One region of the Clostridium sp. M62/1 genome, then DNA from elsewhere that is predicted to be linked to it. Evidence: a T-box and tRNA genes for the amino acid it is inferred to sense, from the RefSeq annotation. Region 1 holds a T-box; the other holds one or more tRNA genes.
The links. A T-box is a leader RNA that pairs with one kind of tRNA and senses whether it is charged. The one in region 1 lies ahead of leuS (leucine--tRNA ligase), so its partner is inferred to be a tRNA-Leu.
Positions count from the first base shown of each region.

Region 2: it has a tRNA-Leu gene. The T-box ahead of leuS (leucine--tRNA ligase) is inferred to sense a tRNA for this amino acid. The anticodon was not compared.

Region 1 covers NZ_CP085988.1:1,940,273-1,945,128, reverse strand. Annotated here, with positions in the region: gene leuS (leucine--tRNA ligase) at 1-1,811, opposite strand, end outside; T-box leader at 1,957-2,259, opposite strand; gene LK436_RS09130 (MFS transporter) at 2,333-3,493, opposite strand; gene LK436_RS09125 (DUF4037 domain-containing protein) at 3,771-4,718, opposite strand; gene LK436_RS09120 (hypothetical protein) at 4,851-4,856, opposite strand, start outside.
Region 2 covers NZ_CP085988.1:3,632,719-3,637,574, reverse strand. Annotated here, with positions in the region: rRNA gene LK436_RS16890 (23S ribosomal RNA) at 1-479, shown strand, start outside; tRNA gene LK436_RS16885 (tRNA-Asn) at 600-672, shown strand; tRNA gene LK436_RS16880 (tRNA-Glu) at 765-836, shown strand; tRNA gene LK436_RS16875 (tRNA-Thr) at 845-917, shown strand; tRNA gene LK436_RS16870 (tRNA-Ile) at 927-1,000, shown strand; tRNA gene LK436_RS16865 (tRNA-Asp) at 1,055-1,128, shown strand; tRNA gene LK436_RS16860 (tRNA-Val) at 1,157-1,229, shown strand; tRNA gene LK436_RS16855 (tRNA-Leu) at 1,260-1,345, shown strand; gene LK436_RS16850 (GNAT family N-acetyltransferase) at 1,430-2,239, shown strand; tRNA gene LK436_RS16845 (tRNA-Arg) at 2,386-2,459, shown strand; partial or broken gene tnpA (IS200/IS605 family transposase) at 2,635-3,103, shown strand; gene LK436_RS16835 (hypothetical protein) at 3,462-3,770, shown strand; gene LK436_RS16830 (M48 family metallopeptidase) at 3,724-4,317, shown strand; gene recJ (single-stranded-DNA-specific exonuclease RecJ) at 4,417-4,856, shown strand, end outside.

The sequences.
Region 1 (4,856 bases):
AGGCGCAGGGAGTCACAGCCGTAGTCGCGCACCAGATCGTCCGGGGAAACCACGTTGCCCTTGGACTTGCTCATCTTAATTCCGTTCTTTCCTGTGATCATTCCCTGGTTGAACAGCTTCTTGAACGGCTCGTCAAAGTCGATCACGCCGATATCGTACAGGAACTTGGTGTAGAAACGGGAATACAGCAGGTGAAGCACAGCGTGCTCCACGCCTCCGATGTACATATCTACCGGAAGATATTTGTCGGCCTTCTCTCTGGAAACCAGCTCCTTGTCATTTTTGCTGTCCACATAGCGCAGGAAGTACCAGGAGGAGCCTGCCCACTGAGGCATGGTGTTTGTCTCTCTCTTGGCCGGCGCGCCGCAGCACGGACAGGTGGTGTTTACCCACTCGTCAATGGCTGCAAGAGGTGACTCTCCCGTTCCTGTCGGCTGGTAGCTGTCCACCTCCGGCAGCGTCAGCGGAAGCTGATCCTCCGGAACCGGCACGTTTCCGCAGTTCGGGCAGTGGATAATCGGGATCGGCTCTCCCCAGTATCTCTGGCGGGAGAATACCCAGTCGCGCAGCTTGTAGTTGACGGTCTTTCTTCCGATACCCATTTTTTCAATCATCAGAGGAGCTTCCTTCTTTAATACGGAGGACTCCATTCCGTTCCACTCGCCGGAGTTGATCATGGTTCCGCTTGCCTCGGTGTAGGCCTCGGTCATGTTCTCAATCTCTTTTCCGTCCTTTGCGATAACCTGGATAACCGGAATATTGAATTTCCTTGCAAACTCAAAGTCTCTGTCATCGTGGGCCGGCACGCACATAATGGCTCCCGTTCCGTAGTCTGCCAGTACATAGTCAGACAGCCAGATCGGAACCTTTGCCCCGTTTAACGGGTTGATGGCGTAGGAACCGGTGAACACGCCTGTCTTTTCCTTATCCTGGAGACGGTCCACATTGGACTTCATGGAAGAATCGAAAATGTACTTCTCGACAGCCTCCCTGGTTTCATCTGTAGCCAGGCTCTTTGCCAGCGCATGCTCCGGTGCCAGCACCATGAAGGTGGCTCCGTGGAGCGTATCAGGTCTTGTGGTATAGACGGTGATCTTTTCCTCTCTGCCCTCAACCGGGAAGTCCACCTCAGCGCCGTAGGATTTTCCAATCCACTCGCTCTGCATCTTTTTAACCTTCTCCGGCCAGTCTAACTTGTCCAGATCATTTAACAGTCTCTCTGCATAATCTGTGATCTTTAACATCCACTGGCGCAGGTTCTTCTTGGTGACAGGAGTTCCGCAGCGCTCGCAGCAACCGTTTACAACCTCCTCATTGGCAAGGCCTGTCTTACAGGAAGGACACCAGTTGATGGGGAACTCCTTCTCATAGGCGAGGCCCTTCTTAAACATCTGCACAAAAATCCACTGAGTCCACTTGTAAAAGCTCGGATCCGTGGTGTTGACCTCCATATCCCAGTCATAGATTGCGGCAATCTCATTGATCTGGCGTTTAATATTCTTTACATTCTCTGCCGTGGATTTTGCCGGGTGAACGCCCATCTTAATGGCATAGTTCTCTGCCGGAAGGCCGAATGCGTCCCATCCCATGGGATGAATCACATACTTGCCCCGCAGAAGCTGGTAACGGCTCCACACATCAGAGATTACATATCCTCTCCAGTGTCCTACGTGCAGTCCGCTGCCTGACGGATATGGGAACATATCCAGGCAGTAATATTTCTCTTTCTTCCCGTCATTTACATTAATCGGGTTCTTTGCCCAGTTTTCCCGCCATTTTTTCTCAATGGCGGTATGGTTGTACTGTGCCATCTGAATTTTCCTCCTTTTGTTTTATGTGCAGAACCTGACCGGTCAGAGCCTCGGCAGCCATTCCTGCCATCTTTTTCTTTCATGGAAATACAAACATCCATTTCCTGTGAAATACAAAAAGCCCTGCCTCTCTCTGCTGGTTCTGCATAGAGACGCAAGGCTTGATCCTCTCGCGCGGTACCACTCTATTTCATGCTGTCTGCATGCTCTTACGGGGGAATCTGCCTGTCTGCTGTCCTGATCCATCCGGTCAAGGGGCAAACTGAAACGGCATTTTCTCCTCACCGCGTAACGGGCGGCTCCCGGCTCTGCCTACACAGGGAACAGACAAACTCCCCTTCAACAGGCTACTCCAAGGCGAGTTCAGCTCCCTTTGCCAACTGCCTCGCACCCTCCGGCAGCTCTCTGATGATTCCAGAAGCCTACTACTCCTCTTCACGGTATTTTTGCTGTTTCTAAATGTAGCACACTTGCCCCGTCCTGTCAAGGCTCTAGCCGGGATGCAGCACAAAAGCCTGCATCTATATTTTTCTCCAGACCGCCGCTGCCAGCGCTGCGCCGGTCAAAAGCAGCAGACCTCCCGCAAAAAAGCCTCCTGACAGTCCCTGTCTGGTACAGGCACCTATCACTGGTCCCAGGAGTATGCCTGCAGCGGATATAATCAGATTGTAAGCTGACAGGGAAGCTGCCTTTCCTGCTTTTCCTGTATGGCACAGTTTCAGCGACTGCTCGCAGGGCAGATACCCCTGGGCTGCAAACCGAAAAACCGGGAACAGCAGTACACACCAGAAGCTCTCCCCTGCAGCCCACAATCCGGCAGACGAGAAAACAGCAAGAGCCCAGAAAACAGCAACTGCCCTTCCTCTTTTTTCTCCCTGCCTTCCGGAAAGCCAGACACTGGCCAGGCTCCCTCCGAGCCCTGCCAGATTCATCATTACATTGAGTGCTCCATACCACATCTCTGGCACAGCAGCAGCCTGCCAGGCCGGCGAACTGAAAAATACAGTAAAGGTATGCTCCGTCTCAGAAAGCACTGCTCCACTCACAACAAACACCAGAAAGGCTTTGTTTTCCAGAAGCATTTCTCCTACTTCCCGAATCTGCTGTCCCGCTGTCCGGCAGTTCTTAGCGCTACCCTGAATATCCGGAAGCAGACACCGCAGAAAAAACGCTGTCCCCACAGAAACAGCCGTAAGAGCGGCCAGCCCTCTGTAGCCGACACGAACTGCAAGGGGAAAAAAGAGCCCCGCAATACTCACTGCTGCAAAGGAAACTGCCTGATAGTATCCAAGAACTCTGTGTTCTGCACCGTGTCCGGAAAGACTACTAAGATAAGCTGCATCACAACCGGAACACCCACTGGCTGCCGCTGCAAGAACACACCTCTGAAGCAAAAACAGCCAAAAGCTGTCTGCTGCAAGAAACAGAAGCTGGGCAGCCAGATGGAAGGCTCCCGCAATCACAAGGGTTGTCTTGCAGCCAATCCTCTCTGTCAAAAACCCCCAGGGAAGTTCCAGAAGCATACTGACAGCAAAAAAGCAGCTCTCTGTCACGGTGATCTGAAACAGCGTCATTCCGAAGGCCAGCCGGTACAAGCTGGCTACAGGCGCATAAAAACAGAGAGAATCCAGAAACGCCGCTGCAAGAAACAAGCCGATCCCTCTCTTTGAATTATTATTCATTTTTTCTCCCATTCTCTGCACATCGGCAGGATCAAATCCAGTTTTACGTCTCTTTTTTCTGCCTGAGCCGCTCTGATCGGCTCCTGCCTTTCTGCCTCTAAATGGGACTGTACTTCATTTCTCTTCCCTTCTTTCCTGCATTCCTATGTATCCCTGTTTTTCCACGCCCCCATTTTAAATTTCCTTCCGTTTATCCATTCACCTCCCCTGTCTATTTTCAACTTTCTCTTCACTGTCTAGTTCCCCATTAAAGGTCACTCGAAACAGGTCGCCCCGTCTATCCCTCCATCACATGCATATTTCTGAGCTGTCCGTCCCGTATCCGCTCCATCACACAGAGGGCGTGGGGCTCCAGATAGTCCCAGTCTCCGTCCGTCAGCCCCTGGCGTTTCAGTTCGCCGATTATCTGCCCGCACACCGCCTCTATGCCATTTCGCACCTTTTTTTCTTCTGTCCCCTCCCCGGTCTGTGACAAAAGCAGGGCCGAAAGCTCCTCCCCAAGCTCAGGAAGAATCGGCAGCTCCCGAAGCTTTCTGAAAGCCCATTTATAATAGGGCATGTAGCTGTTGTTCAGAAGAAACACCATGGAAACCGCCTGCCTGACAAATTCATCGAGGGCCAGCCTCGCTGCCGCCGGCTCCCTGTGCTTCAGGCAGCGGCTGTAATTATACTGCCCCGACTGAGCCATCAGAGCAGCCCTCGCCGCAATCTTTTTCAGCCTGACATCCTCCGGATACCCCTTTAAAAGCTGATTTCTCACCTCCGTAAACGCTCCTAACGGATCGCTGAATACCTCCCCGTTTACCGCGCAGGCCAGGGAATACTCCGGCACAGTCATCCAGTGGGAAAGCTCTCCAGGCGCTCCCGGCGCTCCTGTAAATGTCTCATAGAACTGGCCAATGGTCATAACGCCTGTCCGGCCGTCCCCGAACAGACTCGTTTGGATTCTTCTCACTCCCAGAAATTCCTCCGGCAGACGTCTGTAGGCCCTCATCAGCCTAAATCCCGTCCTCTCAGCGTCCTCCTCTGTTAGCCACAGACAAAATCCAGGTCCAAAGTCGTGATCCCTTGACACCTCATCGTCATATCCGAAGCATTCCGATCCCTGCCCGACCAGACCGGCCGCTATTCTCTCTTCATATTCCGGGAATTCCTTTCTAACCATCTCCCGTCCGAATTCTTCGTAAAACCGCCTGGACAGCTCCAGTCCCCGCATTTTCTCCATCCTTAAGCCCTCTCTCCTCTGTCCTTAGTCCCTTTACCGGTTCTTTCAGTCCGTTTTTTCGCCTGCCTCTCCGTTCTCCTGCGTCCGGCTGCATAGTCTCCTGCGTCCGGCCGGCCACTTGATTCTTCCTCTTTACCA
Region 2 (4,856 bases), 1.7 Mb from region 1:
TCGCTCAACGGATAAAAGCTACCCTGGGGATAACAGGCTTATCACTCCCAAGAGTTCACATCGACGGAGTGGTTTGGCACCTCGATGTCGGCTCATCGCATCCTGGGGCTGAAGTAGGTCCCAAGGGTTGGGCTGTTCGCCCATTAAAGCGGTACGCGAGCTGGGTTCAGAACGTCGTGAGACAGTTCGGTCCCTATCCGGCGCGGGCGTAGGATATTTGAGAGGAGCTGTCCTTAGTACGAGAGGACCGGGATGGACTGACCTCTGGTGTATCTGTTAGACTATCAAGTCTATGGCAGAGTAGCCAAGTCGGGACGGGATAAACGCTGAAGGCATCTAAGCGTGAAGCCCCCCTCAAGATGAGATATCCCATACGCAAGTAGTAAGACCCCTTGAAGACGACGAGGTAGATAGGGCAGAGGTGGAAGTGCAGTAATGCATGGAGCTGACTGTTACTAATCGGTCGAGGGCTTAACCAAGAGGTTGGGTAGGAAGGATGGAAGGTAGGAAGAAGAAGGAAAAGCGGAAGTTCAATGTGTGGTTTTGAGGGTATGTATGAATACCCCAGATACCGGAGAGAAAGAATCCGGGGGAAGTAATCCTCCTTAGCTCAGTCGGTAGAGCATGCGGCTGTTAACCGCAGTGTCGTTGGTTCGAGTCCAACAGGGGGAGTTTGATACCTATTGATGATTCGAAGTAGATGAGCGTGAGCGAAATTTACGAGATGTTAGGAGCGAAACAGTGGAAGCTGTGGAGTTAGATAAGGCCCCATGGTCAAGCGGTTAAGACATCGCCCTTTCACGGCGGTAACACGAGTTCGAATCTCGTTGGGGTCATTAAATGTGCCGATGTGGCTCAATTGGCAGAGCAGCTGATTTGTAATCAGCAGGTTATCGGTTCGAGTCCGATCATCGGCTCTTTTATTTGGACCTTTAGCTCAGTTGGTTAGAGCAACCGGCTCATAACCGGTCGGTCCTGGGTTCGAGTCCCCGAAGGTCCACTGACACTGAACTAAAGAAAACAAATAAGTGTAAAACAAAAATACTGAAGATCTGGCCCGGTGGCTCAGTTGGTTAGAGCGCCGCCCTGTCACGGCGGAGGTCGTGGGTTCGAGTCCCATCCGGGTCGCTTGGTGAAAACCAAATATTATTTATCTGGGGTCTTAGCTCAGCTGGGAGAGCATCTGCCTTACAAGCAGAGGGTCATAGGTTCGAGCCCTATAGGCACCATTCATCTGTAAAGAAACAGATGTGGGAAAAGCCGCAGTGGCGGAACTGGCAGACGCACAGGACTTAAAATCCTGCGAGGGTTAAACTTCGTACCGGTTCGATTCCGGTCTGCGGCACGACAGAGAGCTTCAAGTGCAGAGATGCATTTGAGGCTTTTTTTGTATACTTGAGACGCAGATGAATGTTGAGGAGAAGTTCAAATGGTGACAGAGCTGAAAGGAAACGGGCTGAAAAGAGCAGCCGATCTGTTTTGGGGATGGGATGATACCATGATATGGTCCTGCCTGGAGGGGGAAATGGGAAGGGCCTATGCTGTTTTGAGACACGAAGAAAGGAAGAGAAAGAGCCTTGGAGAAAAGCCTTACATAGCCTCTGCTAAGCTGGATATTGCCGATTTTTGCTTTTATGGCGGGGAGGCGAGCGAAGAATTAGTTCTCCACAGTAAAGATATCTATGAGGCAGGCTTTAAGATACTGGTTCCTCAGAATAGGGACTGGGAGCTTCTGATCGAACGGATTTATGGAGACAGGGCGGTCAGGCGGGTCCGATATGCCTTTCAAAAGGACAGAAACTGTTTTTCCATAGAAGAGCTGGTAAAAATGGCAACGAGACTGGAGGAAGGATTCTCTATAGAGGAGATAGGGGAGAGGACCTTCAGGGAGGCGGCCGGGCTGCCATGGGCATGCGACTGGGGCGGACAGTTTAAGGGATACAGGGATTACAAAAACAGAGGAATAGGAGTGGCTGTGCGGTATAAGGGAGAACTGGTGGCAGGAGCTTCTTCATATACTGTCTATTCCGGGGGGATCGAAATACAGATCGATACAAGAAAAGATTACAGGAACAGAGGGCTGGCATCCAGCTGTGGGGCTGCGCTGATTTTAAAGTGTCTGGAAAGAGGACTCTATCCAAGCTGGGATGCGGACAATGAAATTTCCGCCCATCTGGCCAGACGCCTCGGGTACAGGTTTGAGCGGGAATATCCGGTCTACAAAATCGGATTGACGTAAAGGCTTCCGGTTCTCAATGGCAGTGTGCCTTTTCAGGATATGATGAATCGATCAGAGAATAAAAAATTTTTCAAATAGTTGTTGACAATTTGAAAAAACTGGTGTAGAATAACATTCGTTGTTAGGGAAACAAATCACTAACAGATGTGCGTGTAGCTCAGCTGGATAGAGCACTTGGCTACGGACCAAGGTGTCGGGAGTTCGAATCTTCTCACGCACGGACAGAGGCATCTATCTTCGGATAGGTGCCTTTTTTGTATCAGGAAAACCACGCGATAGTCGCGTGGTTCTATAGGAGCTTTAGCGATGTATTCAGACAAAAAAACTCCTAATGTGTATAATAAAAACGTGACCTGCCAGTTACGTAAATAAAAACACATTAGGAGGACTGTATCATGTCAGAACAAAATACAGACGTAAAAAGTTTAGCACATACAAAATGGAATTGCAAATATCACGTGGTATTTGCCCCCAAATATCGGAGAAAGTATTCTTTAACGAAAAGAGAGAGCAATAAGGGACATTATTAGGACGTTATGTCAATGGAAGGGAGTAGAAATCATAGAAGGAGAAATATGCCCAGATCATGTACATTTACTGCTTAGTATCCCACCCAAAATGAGCGTTTCGGGATTTATGGGATATTTAAAAGGGAAAAGCAGTTTAATGATATTTCAGAGATTTGGAAATATGAAGTTCGCATACCGAAACCGCGAGTTTTGGTGTAAGGGATACTATGTCGATACAGTAGGAAAAGACACAGTAGCAATAAAAAAATATATAGCCAACCAGCTAAAACAAGATCAGGAAATGGATCAGTTAAGTCTATTCGATCCGCGTGACCCGTTTACGGGTAGCAAGTAACCCCACGCGTGGCTGGCAGGCCAAAAAAAAGACGCACTTGTGCGTAGCTAGTGGTATTAGGGCTATGCCCGAAAAGGAAAAACCACCCGCTATGCGGGTGGATAATTATTGCATGAACAGACGCTCTTCGTTATTCTGGTCTCAAATCAGAAAGCAGAATGGGACATACGAAGCCGATGCATGCAAAGCTGATGAATACGAAGGTGATTTATATAAATAAAACTGATTCATATGAGAACGATGCATGTATGTCTGGCTGACAGAAAGAACGATGCATTATGCCCGGCTGACAGGAGAGCTGTTAATTGGGAAACCACCTGTAAGAAAGCAGTTTGAGATAGAAAGGAAGGACAGAAAGATGCGGATTGTTGCAGTGAATATGAAGGAGATGCAGAGTGAATCAGAGGTTTTTGATTTTCTGAAAAAAGAACTCTGTTTTCCGGAGGAGTTCGAGGGAAGCATGGATGAGCTGTATGCAGAGCTCCTTGGGCTGGAAGAAAATGTGTGCGTGGAGATTTTGAGGCCGGAGACGGACTCACCTTTATTTAAGTTCGAGAAAGAAATGGAAGGTGTGATGGAGCGTGCTGCGCAGACAGTCGAATTTAAAGAAGACAGAATGTATGCAGTTTTTGCAGATTACCAGTACATCGAGAAGAATCCCTGGTAAGGAGGGCGAAGACAGAATCCCCTGTCTTGTGGTGCGGTCGGACAGGCGCACCATGGCCCTTCAGGTAAAGCCGGACGGGCAGGTGGTAATCCGTGTCCCCAGGCAGGTCAGCGTGGAGCGGGCCATGGAATTTGCAGGAAGAAATCAGGAGTGGATTCTCGAAAACAGAGAGAGGGCCCTTCAGCTGGAAGCTCAGAGACCGGCATACTCAGACCGGGAGATAGAGCATTTCAAGAATCAGCTCCGCCCTGTTCTGGAACAGCGCCTGGCGTATTTCTCCGAACAGATGGGTGTTTCCTATGGCCGGGTGTGCATCAGAGATCAGAAGACGCGGTGGGGAAGCTGCAGCGCCAGAGGAAACTTAAACTTTAACTGGAGGCTCTGTCTGGCGCCGCCGGAGATTCTCGACTATGTGGTGGTGCATGAGCTGGCTCACCGGAAGGAGATGAATCATTCCAGGCGTTTCTGGGACATTGTAGAAAATGTCCTTCCTGACTGCAGGGAGAGAAGAAGGTGGCTCAGGGAGAACGGAAGACGGCTCGGGTAAAAGCCGGCTTGCGGCAGGCAAAGAGGTCTGTGATTCTGAGAGGGATTTATTGCGATTTGAGCAGGCGCAGCTGCCAAAGATACAGAGAGGAGAGCAGGGATGGCAGAGGAAATTTGGATGCTTCAGACGAAACGGGCTGATTTTGGGGTGATTGCCGAGCGGTTTGGAATCGATCCGGTGACCGCCAGAGTGATCAGAAACCGCGGAATCGAGGGGATGGAGAATATAGAGCGGTATCTGTATGGAAATCTGGACGGCCTGTATTCCCCGTGGCTTTTGAAGGATATGAAACCGGCTGTAGAAATTTTGAGGCAGAAAATTACAGCGGGAAAGCGGATTCGGATAGTGGGAGACTACGATATTGACGGCGTCTGCTCTACCTATATTCTGTATACAGCGCTCAGGCGCCTTGGCGCAGAGGCAGATTATGCGATCCCTGACCGCATTAAGGATGGATATGGAATCAATGAATCCATTATCAGGGAGGCCCATGAGGATGGGATCGACACAATTCTGACCTGCGACAATGGGATATCGGC